DNA from 3 places in the Lysinibacillus sp. NPDC092081 genome. Region 2 is predicted to be linked to each of the others. Evidence: riboswitches for the same ligand, from Rfam matches in the RefSeq annotation. Region 2 holds a riboswitch; each other region holds the start of a gene.
What was found. A riboswitch is a leader RNA that binds a small molecule or an ion and turns the genes downstream of it on or off. The one in region 2 is predicted to bind thiamine pyrophosphate.
Positions count from the first base shown of each region.

Region 1 (8,035 bases), on a different contig from region 2:
GAAGGTGTAGCAAAAGCTATGGGCCTTTCATTAGAAGGCGTAGATCTTTCCAACCCATACGTGAAACAACCAACTAACGTTTAACTTATTTCAGCAAACAAACATCTGCTGAGGCATAATTGATTTTTTCCACTTATTATTGATATCCAAATCCAACTTTTTACTCCATGTGAAGGGCAACTTCACATGGAGTTTTTTTATCTTAATGACCCAAAAAGGCTTGTGCCTATAGACACAAGCCCGCTTTAATAATTATTGATAAATTTGACTGCCAACCTTTTTAAATTCCTCTGCTTTCTCCTGCATGCCTTTGTGGATTGCTTCAGTCGTATTTAAGTCACTATCTTTTGCATAATTACGAATATCTTGTGAGATTCTCATACTACAAAACTTAGGTCCACACATTGAACAGAAGTGCGCCGTTTTCGCCCCTTCTGCAGGCAATGTTTCATCATGGTATTCGACTGCACGCTCTGGATCAAGCGATAGGTTGAATTGATCGCGCCAGCGGAATTCAAAGCGTGCCTTAGATAGTGCATCGTCACGCTGCTGTGCTCCAGGATGCCCTTTCGCTAAATCTGCCGCGTGTGCAGCAATTTTATACGTAATCACCCCTACACGAACATCCTCACGATTTGGTAAGCCGAGATGCTCTTTAGGCGTCACATAACATAACATTGCCGTACCAAACCAACCGATCATTGCAGCACCAATAGCCGATGTAATATGGTCATAGCCAGGCGCGATATCTGTTGTTAGCGGCCCTAAAGTATAGAAAGGAGCTTCCTTACACACCTCTAACTGCTTATCCATATTTTCTTTAATAAGATGCATTGGCACATGCCCCGGCCCTTCTACCATCACCTGTACATCATGCTTCCAGGCAATTTGCGTTAATTCCCCTAGCGTTTCTAGCTCCGCAAACTGAGCCTCATCATTGGCATCTGCAATAGAACCAGGACGTAAACCATCACCTAAAGAGAAGGCAACATCATAGGTTTTCATAATTTCGCAAATTTCTTCAAAATGTGTATATAAGAAGCTTTCTTGATGGTGATATAAACACCACTGTGCCATAATCGAGCCTCCTCGAGATACTATGCCTGTTACACGATTAGCCGTTAATGGCACATAGCGTAGCAATACCCCTGCATGAATCGTGAAGTAATCGACACCTTGTTCAGCCTGTTCGATTAACGTATCACGATACACCTCCCACGTTAAATCCTCTGCCACACCATTTACTTTTTCTAGCGCTTGATAAATTGGCACCGTTCCTACAGGCACCGCGGCATTACGGATAATCCATTCACGTGTCGTATGAATATGTTTACCCGTAGATAAATCCATAATGTTATCAGCACCCCAGCGTGTAGCCCACGTCATTTTTTCTACCTCTTCTGCAATTGAGGATGACACCGCTGAATTTCCAATATTGGCGTTAATTTTCACGTGGAAGTTACGTCCAATAATCATTGGCTCGGCCTCAGGGTGATTAATATTAGAGGGCAAAATTGCACGCCCTGCCGCGATCTCTGAGCGCACGAATTCAGGATCCATATTTTCGCGAATCGCTACAAATTCCATCTCTGAAGTAATAATTCCCTTTCGTGCATAGTGAAGCTGCGTTACATTTTTACCTTTCTTCGCACGCAAAGGCTTTCTAGATAAATCCGGAAAAACATTTTCTTTCATTCGTGGATCATCAGCTTTGCGAAATCCATTATCTTCTGGCTTGATAATACGACCTTCGTATTCTTCAACGTCACCCCGTTCTCTGATCCATGCACTACGTAAAGCTGGCAATCCTTTCGTAATATCCACCTTATACGCAGGATCAGTGTACGGGCCACTCGTATCATAAACACGTACTGGCGCATTTTCCTCTTCACCAAAGCTTCCTGTCGTTGGACTTAGAGCAATTTCACGCATTGGCACTAAAATATCAGGTCGAGATCCTTCTACATAAACTTTTTCACTTCCATCAAAGCTTGACATAATCGTAATATTCTTGTTGCTAACTGTTGTCATAAACTACTTCGCTCCCTTTTACATTTATACAAGGACCGAATCTAACTCACCCACAAAAACAAAAGCCGAATCCAAAAAAATTTTGGATCCGGCTAAGAATGTAAAGGTATAGTTATTGCAAATAACATAGAGTGCAATAATGGTTAACTTTCCCACGCTGGTATGAGCCAGATCAGGTCCAAAGGGTCAAGAAACCTCTATGCGTTTCCCTCTCAGCCTGACTCATCAGACTCCCCTAGTTAATGCTATTAAGTTTGATGCTAGTGTAGCAGATATTGCTAAGAGATGGAAGCTTCATTTGAATATTTTTGCGCATCATCAAGAAACAGCTAATCGGACGACCCCAGGAAAGCGTACAGCCGGAACGGAAATCAACTTCACGTTCTTTGATGAATTCATATACTTTGAAGATTTATCGGAACAAAATCTCATTTAATCGGAACAATTTTAACTTTTATCGGAATATTATCTTGTTTTATCGGAACAATTTCAGTTTTTATCAACTAAACAATAGTTCCGCTACGTAAATCACGATCGTCACTGTAATACAGCTAACAATCGTTGAGAATAATACTGTTTGTGCAGCAGTTGCCGATTCTACGTCATATTCTAATGCCAGACTAGAACTATTTCGCGATGTCGGGAACGAGCTAGCTATAAAAAGTGATTGTGCCACGACACCGTCAAGACCAAGCACATAAATCATCAGCAATGCTACGGCTGGCCCTAGGACTAGTCGTGTAAAACAGCTAATGAATACCAGTTTATTGAACATGGATTTGATTTCAAGCTGTGATAGTTGTGCCCCTAAAGTTATTAATGCTACAGCGATAAAGCCATCTGCCACATGGTCTATCGGAATTCTTACAAACTGCGGAATAGCGATATTAAAATAGTTCATTGCAACACCAATAATAAGTGCATGAATAATAGGCATTTTGAGGAAGTCTTTCACAATAGACATGCCCGATTTTGTTGAAGAAATTAAATTGTACAAGCCGTAAGTATAGGTCGTCATATTTTGAAATATGACGAGAATGACCTGAATCGCTACTCCAATCGGCTGGGTCACGAAAATCATTTGCGCCACCGGAATACCATAGTTACCTGAATTAATTAGGACAACACTATTTTTAAACACTGCCGCCTCTGTTTTTACTAAACCGAGCCCCTTTGCTAAAAAGTGACTAAGCACCATTTGGCTTCCGATAAAGAGTAAAATAAATAACGCAACTTCTCCAAGTACAGACAGCTCTATACTCGTTTCATATATATTCACAAAAACAGCTGCTGGCATGAAGCAATATGTAATAAGTTGAGATAATGCCTTTAAATTAAAGCGAAATTTCTTTTGTAAAACTGCGCCAAGTACTAGAAGCACTAAAATTGGAGCTACAATTTTAAAGAAAATCATACCGAGATACATACTAGCGTGTCCCCTTTCCTCTCCTATAGTAGTGCTGTTTTTATACTTGGTCAATGTACCTCACCGTTAACTCTTAGCCCTTTACGAGGCATTTTTAGCCCAATGTCTTTTACCATAAATAAACAAAAAGACTGCCTCACAAATTGAAGCAGTCTTTCTCTGAAAGAAGTTAAACAAGCTTAAATCGATTAACAACCTCTTGTAATTCTTTTGAAATCTCGTTCATATTATTGATGGACTCTGCAACCTTTTGTAGTTCCGCTTGTTGGTCAATAGCAGATGCACTTACCTGTTCTGCAGATGCAGCAGTCTCCTCAGAAATAGCAGAAATACTTTGGATTGCCATTATCGCTTGATTTTTATGCTCTAACATATGAGAAAGTTTAGTCATTAACTCACTAATTGACGTTGCAATAGAATTAGAAAGCTCACTATTGTCTTTAAACGCAACCTCAGTGCTTTGTACTGACTCATTTTGAGCTTGTATTAAGCCCGCGTTTGAGGCAATGACAGCTACCGTTTGCTGAGAATTTTCAAGAATGCTATCTACCGTTTGCTTAATAACATCTGTTTCATTTCTGGATTGCTCTGCTAGCTTTCGTACCTCCTCAGCGACAACTGCAAAACCTTTACCATGTTCACCAGCACGTGCAGCTTCTATGCTTGCATTTAAGGCTAATAAATTTGTTTGCTCGGTAATACCTTGAATAGACGCTATAATCTGATTGATATTGGCAATATTAGACGCCAATGACTCCATTTGCTGCTGAATACGTCCATTCATTGCATTCGTTTCTGAGTTACGTTCACGTAAGCTTTCGACTTCTTTCATTCCTTCGTCTGTAGTTGTTTTCGTTTTATTCGATAGCTCGTCCATTTCATTTGAAAGCGTTGTAATAGCATCAATTTGATCGGATAAATCAATCATTCGATAATTGGTTTCTTCTGTATCCTCAGATTGCTTGGATGCTCCCTGCGCAATTTCATTAATAGCTACAGAGACCTCTTGACTTGAAGCAACTATTTCATTAAACGCCTCATGAACATAATTTGATGATTGATTGAGTGATGTCGTAGCATTCAGCACGGTTTGAATGGCGCTATTCGTTTGATCTAACATATTATTATAAGCTAATGCAACAGCACCAATCTCATCAGGCTTAATATATTTCTCATCCACTTTTTGAGTTAAATCTCCATTTGCCGCCGTTTCAATAGAAGTGCGTAAAAACTTTAATGGCCTCAGTAATTTATAGATAAACAATGCACTAGCAACTGCCATTAAAACAATTATAATAATTGACGCTATGATGGTAAAAGTAAGCACATGATTATAGGTTTCTAATATTTTGGATTTTGGTAGCACTAATTGTACAGTCCATGTTTCATCAATCCCATCTAAATTCATCGGAGCAAAAACGTTAAATGAATTTTCCTTGAGCTCTTCGGAATCCAAATACATACTTTTTAGCTCGCCACTATCCATTGTTTGTTTAATGCTTGTCCAGTCCAATTTATCCTGCATATTTAATCCTTTTAATGACTCACCAAAGCTATTTGCAGTTAAAACTCCATTATTAGTAATAATAGCTGCATAGCCACCATCTGGCTTTACAGACTCTGTCAATCCCTTTAAATAGTCAATAGCTATATCAGCCGTCAATGTGCCAAAAAACGATCCCGAAGCATCGACTAACGGAACAGCAATCGTTGTCATTAGTACTGTTTGTCCGTTGATATTATATTCGTATGGTTCCGTTAGAACGGATCTTCCTTCTTCTTTTGGTATCCAATACCACTCGGAAATACTCTTGTCGTCGATGCTTTCAAGAGAAGTCGTTGTTATTCCATTTCCATCCTTATTTAAATAAGGTATAAAGCGATTTTTTGAATCTACTAAAGTAGCATTTATTGTTGGCTCTATATTTGTGGAGTTCTGTTCAAAAACAGCTCCTACACCAAGTAAATCTTCATTATTAACTAAGTTAGTTTCCATCATATCTATTATGTCTTCTGCAGAAAGCTTACCTTTTTTCTCCATACCCTCAACTATACGTTTCGTCGTCAGTAAAGTCGTGTTTGCTTTTTGAAAGCGTTCACTCATCTTTGCTGCCGAATATTCAGCAGTTTCCAGTGTTGCACTTTCTGCATCATCAACGCTTTGACTCTTTAAAATAACACTTACAATAACCGTATATGTAATAAATAACACTAAAAATAGCCCTATAATTAAAGCAGATAGCTTTAAAGCGATACTCCTAGACTTCCCCATCACAACACCCCACTTTTATACATAATGATAATGGATGGAAGGTCGTATAACAATAAGATATTTAGCGAATCAAGTAGAATTTTGATGATTTATAGAGAATTCTACTGTTTGCAAATCCAAAAATTTAAATCGCATAAAAAAGGATCAATTATCCATTTATTATTGGTTGTTTAGTAAAACATACCCTTTATATACTAAAATATTGAAATATATGATATATTATCTACTAAATACTACGATTGGAGTGATTAACTTGAAAAATAAAGCGTTATCGACTTTTATGGCAACAGCTATTACAGCAACCTTAGTTTTGCCAGTAGCATCTGCAAACGCCGCTTCAAATGATCAATCTTTAAACCACTCAATTCAAATTGGTGGGCAGGTAGCCGCAGCCACAGCTAAGGGGCAAACTGTTACCATTAACAACATCACTAAAGATAAAGTACTTACATCCAATGGCCAATTTAAAATTAGTCAGTCGCTGAAGCCTCTCTTAAATACATCAAATAGCACTGCATTGGCAAATGCTGAAGCTACTATTATCGTAAAGAACGGTGAAATTACAAGTATTACCGCACTAACTCTATCTAAAGCTGGTACAAACAAAAAAGAGGTATATTTTGACGGCGGTGGCGAACAAATTGATGGAAGCCTAACTGTAAATGCGGATTATGTAAAAATTCAAAATGTAACTATTAAAGATGAGCTTATCGTAACTAATCGTGTCAAGAAGGCAATTACGATTGATACCGTTACTATCGGGGATACGATTACGTTTAAACCTTTAGTGACGAGAAACATTAAATGGTTAAATGTTTCCCTAAAAGATATCAAATCTCCAAATATTAACATGGAGCGTACTAAAGTAAATGTGACTTCTGACAAAAACATTTCTAAGGTTGATGTAGTAGGTAAAGTTGCAGCATTTGAGGTTAATGCCAATGTTGATAAGCTTACAATCGATGTTGAAAAAGATTTTAGCCTTTACGGAGAAGGTAAAATTGATCAAGTGATCGTTAAGCACGGGGCAAAGGTGACATTAGATTCAGGGCATCTAATTAACAAGGTGCAGGTGGATGATAATAAAGCCTCTGTAACCTTACCAGTGGTGAATAAAACGGAGCTAAGTAAATTAGTGGCTACACCTCCGTACGTTGCAGTATCTGTTAATGGATATGACGTTTTAACAACTGAAAAATGGACGACGCAAGCTGAACGTACAGCATTCGAATCTGCCGTAAGCAGCGCAAAAGTAGTAGCTAATAATTCCAACGCCTCTCAGGAACAAGTAAACAATGCTATTACACAGTACAGAAATGCATTAGCCGTTTATCAAGTTGCACAAAAAAGTGGCACAAAATATGGTTATGGTGATAAGGCTTCACTTCAAACACTTATCAATTCTGTTCAGTATGTAACCGTTTCTTCGGATGGCTACAACGTTCCATATAACACGCCTTGGACAACTCAATCTGAGAAAAATGCTTTATCTTCGGCGGTTTCATCTGCTCAAACAGTTGTGAATAATTACTATTCTACGCAAAATGATTTTACGAATGCTACGAATAATTTAAACAATGCGATCCAGACTTACAAGAACGCTTATAAATATGGTGTTAATGGAAATTACGTTGATAAATCTCAACTAACGAACCTTATCAATTCTGTTCAGTATGTAAAAGTTTCTTGGGATGGTTCTGACGTTCCAAACAATACGCCTTGGACAACTCAATCTGAGTATAATGCTATGTCTTCGGCGGTTTCATCTGCTCAAACAGTTGTGAACAATTACTACTCAACTCAAAATGATATTGCCAATGCTACGAATAATTTAAACAATGCTATTTGGACTTACAAGAATGCTCAGAAATATGGGACGAATGGGTATAATGTGGATAAATCTCAACTTCGGTCACTTATCGATTCCGCTCGATCTGAATATGTAGAAGTTTCTGAAAATGGGGCTGGATTGCCAAATTATATTTATTGGACTACACAAGCTGAAAGAAACGCTTTAGATTCCGCGGTTTCAAACGCTGAAAATATTTATTATAATAGCAATTCAACTCAGTATGATATTTCTTATGCCATCGATAATTTAAATAAAGCTATCTCAACCTATAAAAGTAACAAAAAAAATGGTAGAAGCTAAAAGTTATAGCTCAAAATATTAATGAAAAGGACTCGGCACATGCCAAGTCCTTTTCATTTCATATAAAATTACATCTAGCCCAAAACATCCACCTGCGAAATCTCACTCATTTTTCTCCAGCTTTTATACCATTCTTCAATTTCCTCACTAGGCT
Region 1 covers NZ_JBIVRU010000014.1:83,468-91,502, reverse strand. Annotated here, with positions in the region: gene ACIQLB_RS18200 (catalase) at 1-84, shown strand, start outside; gene thiC (phosphomethylpyrimidine synthase ThiC) at 253-2,031, opposite strand; TPP riboswitch at 2,164-2,278, opposite strand; gene ACIQLB_RS18190 (AEC family transporter) at 2,531-3,457, opposite strand; gene ACIQLB_RS18185 (methyl-accepting chemotaxis protein) at 3,627-5,729, opposite strand; gene ACIQLB_RS18180 (S-layer protein) at 5,983-7,881, shown strand; gene ACIQLB_RS18175 (bacterial transcriptional activator domain-containing protein) at 7,956-8,035, opposite strand, start outside.
Region 1: linked by a shared signal. The riboswitch ahead of thiC (phosphomethylpyrimidine synthase ThiC) and the one ahead of thiM (hydroxyethylthiazole kinase) in region 2 are both predicted to bind thiamine pyrophosphate.

Region 2 (8,035 bases):
TTCCGCTATTCCAAGGCATTAGAAGAGGCTGGAACGGCAGTTGAAGAAATGGAGCCAGGTGCTTTAAAGCGAATTCAAGAACTTGTAGCAGAAGAAACAATAACAAAATAGTCAAGTATAATAAAAAATTACATCAGCTGTCTAAAAGGTATAGTTATTACTTTTTAGACAGCTTTGTTATTAAAAGGCCAATTTGTTTGTTGGGGTATTCATACGATTTTTCGGACGTTTGCGTGTGCTATTAGACATAAAAGTGACCGGAAGCTTCACATTATGCCTCATCCCAATTTTTGTTTAGAAACGATGAAAAATAGAGGTGTTCATAATGCAATTTTATAGTAAGGAAATGAATGAAGTTTATGCGACGGACATTTTGAATTGGAAGTATGAAGAACCATATGTTTTTTATAACAATGAACTATGCGACGAATCTCTAAAAGAATTTCTTGAAAATCCGTACTATTCAATTGTCAATGATAAAGAAGAGCTAGTCGGCTTTTTCTGTACAGGAACATCTGCACAAGTACCTAAAGGACATGACTATAGCGCGTATTTAGACGAGTGCATTGATGTTGGGATAGGGATGAAGCCTGAGCTAACAGGAAAAGGTTATGGTTCAGAATTTTTTTCATTTATCTTAAATCAGTTACAAAAAGAAAATCATAGTCCTATTCGTTTAACAGTAGCTACATTTAATACAAGAGCAATTCACCTTTATGAAAAATTAGGCTTTGAAAAAGTCATGGAATTCACAGCTTCAACTGAATTTATAACAATGAAAAAAGGTTAAAAATAAGCGTGTTGACTAGGTTTTTTTGTGCTGAAATCCGCCTTCAATACGGTGGGGAAATATAGTTTAAATATGGTCGCTGAAAGTTGAGGATGGCATTTATTTAACTTTTTACAGCGGGTTTTATGTTACTAAATTTTTGCTTTGAAACGTTCATAGTTAAATTCCTAGGTATCACTCTATAAAGGGTGTTTTTTCACATTAAAAGCAAACAAATAAGTGATTAAATTAGGATAATTGTTAAAGTTAGTAGTCAATTGCTGAAGATTGCGTTATGATAAATACCGTTAAATCAACGTTTTGAAAGTGTGTGAATATTAATGGAAGTTAATACAATCTATTTAGACAACAGTGCAACAACAAAACCTTTAAAAGAGGTTATGCAAGCATTTATGGCAGTGAATGAGCAGTATTATGCCAATCCTGCTTCCATTCATGCAATGGGTGTTGAATCAAACGAATTATTAATGCGTGCACGTGAGCAAGTAGCAGATATTTTGCAGACAGAAGCAAAAAATGTGCTATTTACGTCAGGTGGTACTGAATCCAATAACACGGCTATATTTGGTTTAGCACGTAGCAATACACATAAAGGAAATCATATTTTAACAACTGAAATTGAGCATCCATCTGTTCTAGAATCTGTTAAGCAACTTGAGCAAGAGGGTTTTGATGTAGAATACTTGCAAGCAGATAAAAATGGAGTCATTTCTTTAGAGGAGCTTCGCACAAAAGTGCGCAACGATACCATTTTAGTAAGTATGATGCATGTAAATAATGAAATGGGTGCTATCCAACCAATTTTTGAAGCTGCAAAAATTATTCATGAATCGAGTCGTGCAGCTTTTCACGTTGATGCTGTACAAAGCTTTGGAAAGTTACCGATATCATTTAACGATGACGAGGGACCAGACTGTATTTCAATTTCTGGCCATAAAATTCATGGCTTTAAGGGTTCAGGTGTACTAGCATTCCGTAAAAAAATGAAATGGCAACCGTATGCACTTGGTGGAGGACAGGAGTTTGGTTTACGTAGTGGAACAGTAGCTGTACCGCAAGCTGTGGCCTTATCCAAAGCAGCCCGAATAGCAGTCGAGACGATGAATGACCGTGGAAAAAAATACCGACAATGGTATGAAGAAATATGCACGCAATTACGTGGATATGGGGATGTAGTGCATATTTTATCAACGCCACAAGGAGCGGCGCATATTTTATCTTTTAGTATTCGTGATTTAAAAGGTGAAGTCGTTATAAATGCATTGCAAAAACGCAATGTAATTGTCTCGACATCGAGTGCTTGTTCATCGAAACAGACAAAAACAAGCCATGTTGTTGAAGCGCTAAATATCGATGAGCATTTTAAAAAGGGTGTTATTCGTATAAGTTTTGGAGCGCATGTAACAAATGAAGATATAGTAAAGTTTAAACAAGTATTAGATGAAGTATTGATGGAACTTAAAGGAGAATTTAAATCATGATTTGGAAAGAAATTTTAATTCGATATGGAGAGCTTTCTACAAAAGGTCGTAACAAGATGGATTTTATTCGTCGCTTACGAGAGAACATTCGTCATGCGTTTGCTGATTTAGGACATTTACACATCCGTACAGAGCGCGATCGTATGTTTATAGCCATTCAAAATGAAACACAAATGGACGAGCTATTAAAAGGATTACCTAAAATTTTTGGTATCCAATCATTTAGTCCAGTGGCAGCATGTGAAAAAGACATCGATGCCATGAAAAAACTTGCCATAACAATTATGGATACATTTAAAAATGAGCAGCTTACTTTTAAAGTAGAAGTAAAGCGAACAGATAAAACATTTCCGTTAGAATCACATGCCATTCAACGTGAAATTGGTGGTTATGTATTACCACAATATCAAAATTTATCAGTAAAGGTGAAGAAGCCTGATATCGAACTTCGTGTAGAGGTGCGACATGATGCAACATATATGATGGCACAAGTTATTCCGGGTGCAGGTGGAATGCCTGTAGGTTCCAATGGTAAATCATTATTAATGCTTTCTGGCGGTATAGATAGTCCTGTCGCGGGTTATTTAATGATGAAACGAGGAGTGCGCTTAGAGGCGATTCACTTCTTCAGCCCACCGTACACAAGCCAAAATTCATTGGAAAAGGTAAAGGTGCTTGCTAATGAATTAACGAAATTTGGAGCTAGTATACGTTTACATGTAATTCCTTTTACTGAAATTCAAGTTCTTATTAAAGAAAAAGTACCTTCTAATGTATCGATGACAACAACTCGTCGTATGATGCTAAAAGTTGCTGACAAAGTACGTGAAGAAATTGGTGCACTAGCTATAGTAACAGGTGAAAGTCTTGGACAAGTAGCGAGTCAAACTCTTGAAAGTCTAACAGCTATTAATGCCGTAACTAATACACCAATTTTACGTCCATTAATCTCATCAGATAAATTAGAAATTATCGATATTGCAGAGAAAATAGGCACATACGAAACGTCTATCCAGCCATTCGAAGACTGCTGTACAATTTTTACTCCAGCAAGTCCAAAAACAAAGCCTAAGCTTGAAAAGGTTGAGCACTATGAAAGCTTCTCGGATTTTGATGAACTAATCGAACGAGCAGTGAAAAACCGTGAAGTCTATATTTTCCCGAAAAAAGAGCAAGAAGCCGATAAATTTGCAGATCTTTTATAGAAGAAACTTGCGATTTCTTAAGCTAACGAGCCGACTCAAAAGTCTTGAGTCGGCTTTTTTGTTCATTTCCTTTACAGGTATAATTTACCGATAAAATTTTTGTATTAAAAATCTAATATCGCACATTCTATATTCACAAGGAGGTGAGACACATGGCGAACAACACAAACCGCAGTTCAAACCAGCTTGCAGTACCTGGTGTACAACAAGCGCTAGATCAAATGAAATACGAAATTGCACAAGAATTTGGTGTTCAATTAGGAGCTGACGCTTCAGCTCGTGCTAACGGTTCCGTTGGCGGTGAAATCACTAAACGTCTTGTACAAATGGCAGAATCTCAATTAAAAGGCATGCCAAACAGCAACCAATAATTGCTTAAAATTAAAACCAGTGACCGTAAAAGGCACTGGTTTTAGTTTGTTTAAATTGTTTATTTTTTATCCCGTATTAACGGGCAGTAATTCATCTATATCAAAAGAGAAGCGTCAAGTCCTCCCATTTCAATTCAATGAGAGCAAAAAAATAGGTGGGGCTAACTGCCCGTAAATACCCGATTGGTGAAGACTAATAATTAGTGGGGTAAAGACCCCCACTGATTAAAGTTTCACTTTATCCCGTATTAACGGGCAGTAATTTATCTATATCAAAAGAGAAGCGTTAGGTCCTCCCATTTCAATTCAATGAGAGCAAAGAAATAGACTTTATCCTACAAATGATTTAAATGTAGAGACTGTATTAGAAATATCTTCACTTTCGCAAATGGCAGAAATAACTGCTATTCCATCCGCACCTGCTTTAAATACCGTATGTGCATTCGAGCAATTTATGCCTCCAATGGCAACGATGGGGAGCTCCGGATATTGTCTCCGAACTTGCTGTAAAAAATCAGTTCCACTAGGTGGTTTGGCGTCGCTTTTAGATGTGGTTGAAAAAATCGGACCAATTCCTACATAGTCAGCACCGTATTGTAGAGCAGTTTGTAATTCAGCTTGTGAGTGAACAGAAACACCTAGAATCATGTTGCCAATTTTTTTACGTGCCATCGATACAGGAAAATCCTCTTGTCCAATATGAACACCATCCGCTCTAAGTTTTATAGCTAATTCTACATCATCGTTGATGATAAACGGAACATTATACTGCTGACAGAGCTTTTGACATTTGCGAGCAAAATTTTCATAGGCTTCCCCAGTTAGTAAATTTGACCCTTTTTCACGATATTGAAACATAGTAATTCCAGATTGCAGAGCTTTCTCTAAAACATTTATTGGATCCTGGTTTAAAACATTACCTGTACCCATAATAAAATATAGCTGTAGATCGTCATGTTTCATGAATGATTACCTCGCAGGAATCCTTATAGTTTTGATAGGCAAAATGATTTGTTGGACCATGGCCATTACCTATAAATAAATCATGCGTTATTGCTAATTGAATAAATTTCTTAGCTTCCTCAATTGCTTTCTCTATAGGTAGCCCACGACCAAGAAAAGCAGTTAATGCAGCGGAAAACGTACAGCCTGTACCATGCGTATTTTTTGTTGCAAAACGAGTGGACTGCATGGAAAATGACCGACCATCCTGAAAAAATACATAATCAGTAGCATAACATTTATCCTCTAAATGACCACCTTTAATAATGACGCACTGAACGCCCATTTGTAATAAGGCCTGAGCTACTTCTTTAATATCTGCTAAAGAATTGATTTTCCTGCCAGAAAGGGTTTCTGCTTCAGGAATATTCGGTGTTACAATTGTTGCTAAAGGTAGCAAATAACTACGTAATGCCTCAATTGCTTCTTGCTGTAACAAGCTTTCGCCACCTTTTGCAATCATGACAGGATCTACAATAAGCGGAATTTTTACTTCGGCTAAAATCTGTGCAATTGATTGGATTATATCGGAGGAAAACAGCATTCCGGTTTTAACAGCACTTATAGAAAAATCCTCGACCAGCGCTTGAAGTTGTTTTTCAACAAAGCTAACTTCAATTGGTAAGACATCCGATACACCAAGTGTGTTCTGGGCCGTTAAAGCTGTAATGACAGACGTTCCAAACACCTTTAATTCCTGAAATGTTTTTAAATCAGCCTGTATGCCTGCACCACCACCACTATCTGAACCAGCAATTGTCGTTACAATTTGCATCATTCTTCACCATCCTTTGAAAGACGATGCAGTTCATTCAATACTGCAATTTGAAAATCGCCAATGTATTGAGTAGAAGAAGCGGCTTGCACTGCCACTTTTTTATAAAGCAATAAAGTTTCTACCAATTGGTCAAATGGTTTATTTCCTAAAGAGTAGGAGGCACAACAAATTGCACTCAATAAGCAACCTGTTCCAGTAACTTCTGTCATTTGAGCATTTCCACCCGTAACCCATTGCTGATGTTCACCATCAGTAATAAAATCCTTTTCGCCGGTCACAATCACAATACAATTGTAGAGTTGCGCTACATGCTGTGCCTCAAGTTTTAAAGAAATGGAACCACTACCACTATCTACGCCTTTTTGTTGCCATTCTACATTGGCAATAGCTGCAAGCTCTCCAATATTACAACGAATAGCCGCAAATTTTATTTCCTTCAGTAATTGCTGTACTGTTTGTTTCCGGTATGTTGTTGCACCTGCAGCAACAGGATCTAAAATAACGGGAATGCCAAGAGCATTTGCTTTTTTTCCTGCAAGTAACATTGATTCTTTCATTCGTTCATTAAGGGTACCAATATTTATCAATAAACCTGAGGCAATTGCGACCATTTCTTCAACCTCATGACTGTCATCAGCCATGACTGGAGAAGCGCCTATTGCTAATAGGCCATTTGCTTGAAAATTAGCCACAACATAATTAGTAATGCAATGAATTAGTGGATTTTGTTTACGGATAGTATGAAATACCAATTTAAGTCCTCCTTGTTGGATGGACGTAAGCGTGCAAAAAAGGCTCTTTTCGTGTAGAAAAAACACGTAAAAGAGCCCTTCATCAGTAATTAGATGTGTATTGCTCCCTACGTCAGTATTAACTAACAGGTTCAAAGGGTCAGGTTTTACCTTCTCAACTCTAAATGAGTCCCCCTGCAATCATGCTTTTAGTTGTCCAAAATGTACCATATTATTCATTCGTGTTCAATAGGGAATTTTTTTCTGTGCGACAGCAACAAATATTTTCTATGCGAAAGCGAAGCGACAGCAACAAATATTTTCTGTGCGAAAGCGAAGCGACAGCAACAATTACACCACGCTGAAAATGATAGAACCAAAACGTGACTGATGCCATATAGCAGAGCATGATAGTTGTCACGACTTTAATGAATTAGAGTGAATTTCATTGAAAATGATAAAAATTGAGTTTTATAATGAGCGTAACAAAAGGGGGCATTTGCCATGAAAAGAGAAGATTTAATCGCACCAGAATGGTATAACATTTCAGAGGAAATTGAAAAACATGTACAGGATTCTACCAAAAATGCATTAGTAGTTTATAACGAAGACGGGGAAGTTCAGTACATAACATATACAGATTTACTTGAAAAGGCGAATCAAGCAGCACATGTATTTACATCTCAAGGTTTAAAAAAAGGTGATGTTATTTTAGTCATGTTGCCGAGATCAGTTGAAGCGTATATCGTCTATATTGCTGCCTTAAAGGCAGGTTTAACCATAATACCTAGCTCAGAAATGCTGAGAACGAAGGATATTGAATATCGAATCAAACATGCCGATGCAAAAGGCGTTATTGCATTTGAGCCTTATATTGAACAATTTGATAATGTGGAAAATTTACAAGAACTACAGCAATTTGTCATTGGTCATGCACATGGATCTTGGCAGGCATTGCTTGAAAAAATGCAAAACCAACCAACAACCTATATAAGTTCTACACCAACTAAGAGTACAGACATTGCATTTTTAGCATATACGAGTGGTACAACAGGCAATCCGAAGGCAGCGGTACATACACATGGCTGGGGTTACGCACACTTACGAACTACTGCACCAAATTGGTTAGGTGTCCAAGAAGGTGACATTGTTTGGGCTACAGCAGCTCCTGGCTGGCAAAAATGGATTTGGAGTCCGTTCCTTGCAACTTTAGGAAGCGGTGCAACAGCATTTGTTTACAAAGGTCACTTTGATGCGGCAACATACCTTGCACTGCTTGAAAAATTCAATATTAATATTCTGTGTTGCACGCCAACCGAATATCGATTTATGGCGGGGCTTGAAAATTTACGAGATTTCAATTTAAGTACAATACGTCAGGCTGTGTCAGCGGGTGAACCTTTAAATAGTGAAGTGATAAAAGTATTTTCCGAGGTCTTTAATTTACAAGTACGAGATGGTTATGGACAAACAGAGAATACATTACTTGTTGGTACAATGGTAGGAATGGAGTCTAAAATGGGCTCAATGGGTAAACCTACTCCGGGTAATACTGTTGAAATTATCAATGATTTTGGAAATCCTGTTGCAATCGGAGAAGTTGGAGATATTGCTGTACACTGTGAAACACCCGCGTTATTTAAAAAATATTTAAACGATCCCGAACGTACAAATCTA
Region 2 covers NZ_JBIVRU010000002.1:110,272-118,306, forward strand. Annotated here, with positions in the region: gene ezrA (septation ring formation regulator EzrA) at 1-111, shown strand, start outside; gene ACIQLB_RS05330 (GNAT family N-acetyltransferase) at 326-790, shown strand; gene ACIQLB_RS05335 (cysteine desulfurase family protein) at 1,111-2,271, shown strand; gene thiI (tRNA uracil 4-sulfurtransferase ThiI) at 2,268-3,476, shown strand; gene ACIQLB_RS05345 (alpha/beta-type small acid-soluble spore protein) at 3,629-3,847, shown strand; gene thiE (thiamine phosphate synthase) at 4,178-4,810, opposite strand; gene thiD (bifunctional hydroxymethylpyrimidine kinase/phosphomethylpyrimidine kinase) at 4,800-5,624, opposite strand; gene thiM (hydroxyethylthiazole kinase) at 5,624-6,379, opposite strand; TPP riboswitch at 6,467-6,565, opposite strand; gene mbcS (acyl-CoA synthetase MbcS) at 6,863-8,035, shown strand, end outside.

Region 3 (8,035 bases), on a different contig from region 2:
CAAAATATAGAACAACAAATTACAATCTTAAAAGTAGTGAGTAATCAATTATCTGATGTACGCTTGCAACAAAAGGATCATCGTGCACGACTGGAGCAGCTACAAGAAAAGCACATAAAACTAGAGCAATATTTAGCTGAAAAGACGAAGGACTTGACTAAGCAACAAGCAATTTTGGAAGAGCAGCAAAAGCATATTCCAGAAAATCTTACGACGCTACAAGCATTAAAGCAGGCGATTGCTGATATAGGTTCACAAAAGGTTGCACTACAAACTGCGTGGAATAGCAGCCAACAAAGTCTGCAATCTGCCAAGGAAGTAGCGAATAATGCTAAAATGACCGTAGAAATAGCAAAACAGGCTTTTGAGGAATTAAAGCTGAAAATGGATGAAAAGCGCGAGCAATTTTCAGTAAGTATGAAGGAAGCAGGCTTTGAAAGCTATGAAGAATTTGCTACTGGGAAGCGAAGCGTGTTGCAAATAGAAGCTTTACGAAAGGCTTGCAGTGATTATGCATTGCAAATCCACACATTACAAGTACAAATTGCTGAGGGAACGAAGCATCTTAAAGGACAAGAGAAACAAGATTTAACGGCGATGGAAGAAAAGTTAGAAATGCTTCGTGTAACATATGAGGAAGCCTTTAAAGTATTACAACAGATAGAAGGATTTGCGAAAGCTTGCGGAGACTTTATCGAAAAAGTTGAGGAGACCGAACAGGAGATTCGCTTACTTGAAAAAGAGGCGGGACGAGTGAAGGAACTTTATGCAATGTTAAATGGACAGAATGCTAAAAAGCTGTCTTTTGAGCGTTATATTCAAATCAATTATTTAGATAAAATTACAGAGGCAGCGAATGTCCGGCTTTATCATTTATCCAACGGTCAATTTGAGCTCAGACGTTCAGATCGATTAGAAAAGCATGCCAAGCAAAGTGGGCTAGGACTAGATGTGTATGATGCCTATACGGATCAATTACGAGATGTGAAAACATTATCAGGGGGAGAAAAGTTTAATGCGTCTTTAAGTCTTGCCCTTGGTATGGCAGATGTCATTCAAAGTTTTCAAGGTAATATCCGCATTGAAACGATGTTTATTGATGAGGGCTTTGGTTCTCTCGATGAAGAAGCGTTAAATAAGGCGATTGATACACTTATTGATTTACAAGATTCCGGACGCATGATTGGAGTCATTTCACATGTTGCAGAGTTAAAAGCTACAATGCCCGCTGTGTTGCATGTCGAAAAAACAATGAACGGTCATAGTCAAACATATTTTGAAGTGAAATAACAAAGAGGCGTATCTCCGTTATAGGGAAATACGCCTTTTTGTTATTTTTTAGTTACGTTGGGATTTGTTCCTTTTTTTGCAGCGATTACTTTTTTTACAATCGGAATTACGATAGGTGCTAATTTTACAGCGGTTTTAACAACTTTAGATACTTTCACAAAATAACAGCTCCTTAAGTACTATCTGTTCAAGGGTGAAATGCAACTTATCGGATTACGCGAACAGCTTGAATAATATTCCAAATAACGACCCCTAATGAAACGAGAATGTAAATTGCGAATGAAGCAAACCAAATGATAAGAAAAGTATTACTATCTGAATTTAAGTCAAAATTGGTGCTGAATGTTAAAGTTGAGAAGATAAAGACTGCAAATAATATAATTCCGAATGCGACTGGGATTAAATGTGATATTAGTGCTCGAATAGAGTGCCTCTTTACGTCGCTATCTTTTGCAACAAAATAAACGACTAATGGCACAATAAAGGGTGCGAATAAAATACTGAGATAACTAAAGGCAGATAAAATTTTTTGATTCTCCATAGTTGTACCTCCTTTTTTAATATTTACGCATGAAAAACAGTAAAGTTTCAAAAAATAATGTGGAAGAGGTTGTAATCGTAACGGTGTTTGCGTAAAATGAGGTTGTTCAAATAAATTAAGATGTAACGACCACAAGGGGAGCTGATGATGTCAGCTGAGACTGGGCACTTAATGCCTTGACTCTTTGAACCTGTAAGTTAACACTTGCGTAGGGATGTGGATAGAAACCGACACTTTTACGATGTGAGGCTCTGTCCTGGCATCGTTTTTTATCTTTTGATGCCTGATGGGGACATATTTGCCAACTGTTTTCTATTCCTGCTCTTGTATCCTACATCGGAACAAAGGAGAGAATAATTTTATGGACAAAAAAAGACTTTTAATGCTTGTGGAGATTGCGATATTCGCAGCGATTGGCCTTGTGCTAGATCAGGTTTCCTTTAAAGTATGGGCACAAGGTGGCTCTGTTAGTCTAGTGATGGTGCCAATAATTTTAATAGCATTCCGCTGGGGTCTTATTCCAGGTCTGACAACGGGATTGCTTATTGGTGTTATGCAAACAATGTTTGGCGCCTATATTATTCATTGGCTACAAGGATTGCTTGATTATGGTGTTGCCTTTACAGTAGTAGGCTTGGCGGCCGTTGTTCGCCGACCAGTGCTCGAGGCTGCAAAAGATTTAAACAAAAAGAAAATGGCGCTTTATATTATTGCAGGAACTGTATTAGCGGGCTTTTTACGTTATGCAGCACATACCATTGCGGGCGCTGTATTTTTCTCAGAGTATGCTGGCGATCAAAATGCATGGATTTATTCAATTATCTATAATGGAACATACATGCTACCAGCAACAGTTTTAACGGCAATTGTCGGTGTTCTGTTATTTACGGCAGCCCCTCAATTAATGCAACGAAAATCATAACGATTATGCCCTTCACCTAAGTGGAGGGTTTTTATTTTTATTAAATTGAATGCAGGATCAAATTGTTTTTAGCTCATTCCCATAACGTGAGGTTGATTTCCGTTCCGACTGGGCGCTTTCCTGGGGGCGTCCGATGAGCCGCTTTTGTTGTTGCTGTCGCTACGCTTTCACACAGATAAAACATTTGCTGCCGCTACGTTAGCACTACGCTTTCGCACAGAAAACATCCGCTACGCTGTAGGGTCTCGGGCCAACACGATGTTGGTCACGAAGGCGTTATCACAGGATGTGATGGTTTTAGCCTTCGTTCCTTTATTGCTGATCCCCAAGGAGTCGCCCAGTCGAAACGAAGATCAACTTATATACAATGTATACTTTTCAACAAATGTATTCCCCGACTTTCGGTGACAAGCCTGTTTTTTCAGCACTTGACAATCTAGGTTAGCATATAATATTTAGAGCGTTTAGCGTTTTATGTATAAAAAGTTATGTTATATTAAATAGTAGATATTAGATGAAAGGGACGTTAAAAATGATTGTAAAAACGCAAGAAGAGATTGAAGCCTTTAAAAAAATCGGCCGTATTTGTGCTGAAATTCGTGAAGCAATGAAGGCTGCTACAAAACCAGGTGTAACAACACTAGAATTAGATGAAATTGCAGGTCGTATGTTTGCTGAAGCAGGAGCGATTTCTGGACCTAAAGGGGAATATGATTTCCCAGGATACACATGTATTAGTGTAAATGAGGAAGTCGCACATGGTATTCCAGGTAAACGTGTGATTAACGAGGGAGATATCGTAAATATAGACGTGTCTGGGTCACTTAATGGCTACTTTGCTGATACGGGCATTTCATTTGTAGTTGGTGATGGCTATGAGGATAAAGAAAAGTTATGTCGCGTAGCTAAAAGTGCTTTCGACCGTGCGATGACAAAAGTAAAAGCTGGATCAAAATTAAACCAAATCGGTAAAGCTGTTGAGCGTGAAGCATATGCCAATGATTTAACAGTGATTATGAACCTAACAGGTCATGGTTTAGGTCGTTCTTTACATGATGAGCCAAATCATATTTTAAACTACTATGATGCTTGGGATTCTACAATTATGAAAGAAGGCATGGTGCTTGCAGTCGAGCCATTTATCTCAGCGAAAGCGGAGCATATTGTAGAGTCTGGTGATGGCTGGACATTCATTACGCCAGACAAATCATTAGTTGCTCAAATCGAGCATTCAATTATTGTTACGAAAGACAAACCAATTATTTTAACTTCTTTAGATGAACAATAAAAAAGCTAAAAATCCTGCTAACCAATTTATTTTTGGTAGGCAGGATTTTTTTTAATAAATAATATACCGACAAGTAGCACTCCACATAAAAACAAGGCTGCCGTTGTCACAAGTAGCTCATCAAAACCATTATGTAATGCTACCCCAATATAGGACCAGATAAATACACTTGGATAGATAATATCAAAATAATGGAATCGGATATGTAGCGCTATTGCTACCCCAAGTGTCAGTGAAATAACTGCCCAAAGTGGATTACTAAGGCCAAAACCATTCCATTGATAAGATGTTAGCGTTAAGCTTATATTTGTCATCAGGCTAAATGTAATCCATGCGAAGTAAATCGAGAAGGGTATACGACCTGAGAGTGAATTATTGCTGAGAGGGTACGTTTTGTACAATTTTAATAAATACAGTACTAAAATGAACGTACTGACAATTGACACGATATATAGTTCGTGATGCCAAACAACAATCGCTAACGCCTGCATAATACATATGCTACTAAAGAGAACAGTCTGTTTCATAGTTGTCTTTTTTAGATTCATGACTAACCAATAACCAAGTAACATGTAAACCCCAATCCAAATCACATAACTAACATTAAAAGGTGCAAATATTACAGGAAAACGATTTGAAATCTCTAAAGAAGATTGACCGTTTATTTTCATGAAATAGGATGAAAAGGTTAGGATGAGTGAGACAATATAAGTGATTGTCATCAAAAAAAATCGAGGCATGTTTTCCTCTCCCTTCGTGTTAAATTGTATAGGGAAAAGACAAATAAGTATAGGACTGTAACATTATATTTCATTATAACGGAAATTTCCAACAATGTATCGCGTTGTTTCGTTAAAAATATCTACAATTTACCATTTGAATAGGCAGTCATATATTTCTTTAGTACAATAAGAATATTCAAATGTAAGGAGTGAAGTTTTAATGACTCAAAATTTAAATGATCTAGATTTATCAGTTAAACTGGATAAGAAAATGTATAAAAAGAAATTAAAAGTACTCCAATATGAAATGTTAAATGCTCAACAGTTTTTATTAAACAATAAAATTGGGCTAATTTTAGTATTTGAAGGTATGGATGCTGCTGGTAAGGGTGGCGCTATTAAGCGTCTAATTGAACGTGCTGATCCACGTGGCTATGTCGTACACCCAATTTCAGCACCTCAGCCTCATGAACTGCGCTACAATTATTTACAACGCTTTTGGAGAAAGTTACCACAGCATGGACAAATCGCTATTTTTGATCGCTCGTGGTATGGTCGTGTATTAGTTGAGCGTATTGAAGGATTTGCAACAACAGAAGAGTGGTCTCGTGCATACGAAGAAATTAATAATTTTGAAAAGATTTTAACAGCAGGAGATTATATTGTTATTAAGTTTTGGCTTCAAGTATCTGATGAGGAGCAGCTTAATCGTTTCAAAGAACGCGAGGAGGATCCATATAAGTCTTGGAAGCTAACAGATGAAGACTGGCGAAATCGTGAAAAAACACCTCAGTATATAGAAGCTGCAAATGAAATGTTTGAGAAGACCGATAAGAAAAGTGCGCCATGGGTTCTAGTACCAGGGGACGATAAACAATATGCTCGTGTACAGGTATTGCAAGAAACATTAGCACATATTGAACGTGAGGCAAAAAAACGTGGCCTTCATTTATCGAATGTATTAGGTAAAGCACATTTAGAAGATGCTGAATCATCTAGTCTTGAATTGCTAGAAGAGAAGCCTAAAAAACAAAAACAAAAAATGAAATAATGTTATGGATGCTGTAACAACAAGACAAAATGTTTTAGTTGTAGCAGCATCTTTTTTTACATACAATAAAGTAAAACTGCAATCAGTGGTGTTTTTCCCACTGATTGTTAGTTGAACCAATCGGGCTTTTACGGTCAGTTAATGGTCTACTATGACGACAGAATTTTAGTTTAAATTTGTGAAAGACATTTACTGACCGTTAAAGCGGGGTAAAGTAAAACTGCAATCAGTGGTGTTTTTCCCACTGATTGTTAGTTGAACCAATCGGGCTTTTACGGTCAGTTAATGGTCTACTATGACGACAGAATTTTAGTTTAAATTTGTGAAAGACATTTACTGACCGTTAAAGCGGGGTAAAGTAAAACTGCAATCAGTGGGTGTTTTTCCTATCGGTTGTTAGTTGAACCAATAGTGGTGGTTTCATCCATTAATAAAATGCATTAAAACGTGTTGATAATTATCGGAAGGTTAGTGTGGAAAAATGGTGCTTAAAATTTGGAGATTATTGAGGAAAAAGGGTGAAAATGTGGTATCAATTCAGGGTGGGAAATGCTACATTCGCACATTTTATGAAAAAGATGCACAAAGTTTAACCGATCTCGTAAGTCGCAATAAATACTTTTGGTCTACATACGAACCGTTACAACGACCGGAATATTATACAATTAATGCTCAATATAAAAAAATTCAAGAAAGCTTATACTTAATGGACTCAAAAAGAGAATTTACTTTCGGTATTTTTGAGCCAGGTACAAATAATCTAATAGGACATATTGCTCTTTATGCAGTAAAACGTTTACCGTATTCCAGTGCGTTTGTTGGTTATGCGATGGATGAAATTTATATTGGAAAAGGGATCGTGACAGAAGCAGTTAATATGGTCGTGCAATTTGCTTTCGAGCAAGTAGGCTTACATCGAGTAGAGGCTTATGTTTCAACACAAAATAATCCTTCTATCCGAGTCTTAGAAAAGGCTGGATTTCAGCGTGAAGGTCTTTTAAGAAAGCTGCTGTACATTAATGGTCAATGGGTGGATCATTATATGTATGCACGTTTAGAGGGCCAATAAAAAGAAGCGTCTATCTTTCACTGTTTGAAGGATAGACGCTTCTTTTTTTACTATTGTTTGCTACCGTCTATGATTAAATCAAGGCGACCTGTATTTGGATCAATTACTAATCCATGAACAGGCACGTCTTTAACCATTAACGGGTGATTGCGAATTGTATCGACGCTTTTCTTTACACTTGTTGCTACGTCGCCAAAGCCACGTAAAAACTCTTTTAAATCAAGACCTGAATATTCTACTGTTTTGATAGTCTCAGGGTTAATCCCTCTAGCAACCATTTTACTTAGCATTGCTTCTGGGTCAACTGCACTCATACCGCAGTCGTAATGTCCAACAACATACACCTCATCTGCTTGTAGTTCATAAACAGCTACAAGTAAACTACGCATAATCGCACCAAAAGGGTGACTAACTAATGCCCCAGCACTTTTAACGATTTTTACGTCACCATTGCGTATATTCATAGCTTTAGGTAACAGCTCTACAAGACGAGTATCCATACAAGATAACACAACGATGCGTTTATCAGGATACTTTGTTGTAATAAAAGGCTCATATTTTTTTTCTTGAACGAAATCTTCATTAAACTTAAGAATATCTTGTAACATTGTCATGAAAGATTGCTCCCTTCCCTACAGAAACATTTTAGAGCAAAACGATGAATATGCAAATAATAATGACAATATTCACGCAATTTTTTTCAAAAAAAAAGAAGTTTAGTAATTTATTTAGTGAATCGAAATAATTGAAAATATAATTAATTTCTCCTTGGCGCAATTCAAAATCCGTGATATCAGCCGAAGATAAATAAAAACAGCTACTAGAATGTAGCTGTTTTCAATGAAATTAAAATTTTTCGTTTGGTTTTGGATCTACAGTTACTGAAGACTTAGAATCTAAACCAACTTGTAGGTAGTGGATGAAGAATGCCAATGCAATTAGTAAAACGGCTGAAAAGCCTAGTACAGTCGTAATGAACATAATAAAAGCTCCTCTCTACAAAAATAATCTACAATATTATCTAAAGTAATTATACAATAGGTTACTAGGAAAATCTAAGGAGAATTTATGACATCCATAACATACCTAGTCTAGACTAATATTAGTAGGGATAAATTACTTGAATTGCCCAGTTCCTAATACAGGAGACAG
Region 3 covers NZ_JBIVRU010000027.1:3,304-11,338, forward strand. Annotated here, with positions in the region: gene ACIQLB_RS22935 (SbcC/MukB-like Walker B domain-containing protein) at 1-1,290, shown strand, start outside; gene ACIQLB_RS22940 (magnetosome magnetite crystal formation protein family) at 1,496-1,831, opposite strand; TPP riboswitch at 1,956-2,063, shown strand; gene thiT (energy-coupled thiamine transporter ThiT) at 2,193-2,753, shown strand; gene map (type I methionyl aminopeptidase) at 3,286-4,041, shown strand; gene ACIQLB_RS22955 (hypothetical protein) at 4,068-4,781, opposite strand; gene ACIQLB_RS22960 (polyphosphate kinase 2 family protein) at 4,984-5,814, shown strand; gene ACIQLB_RS22965 (GNAT family N-acetyltransferase) at 6,296-6,883, shown strand; gene ACIQLB_RS22970 (beta-class carbonic anhydrase) at 6,934-7,497, opposite strand; gene ACIQLB_RS22975 (hypothetical protein) at 7,730-7,864, opposite strand.
Region 3: linked by a shared signal. The riboswitch ahead of thiT (energy-coupled thiamine transporter ThiT) and the one ahead of thiM (hydroxyethylthiazole kinase) in region 2 are both predicted to bind thiamine pyrophosphate.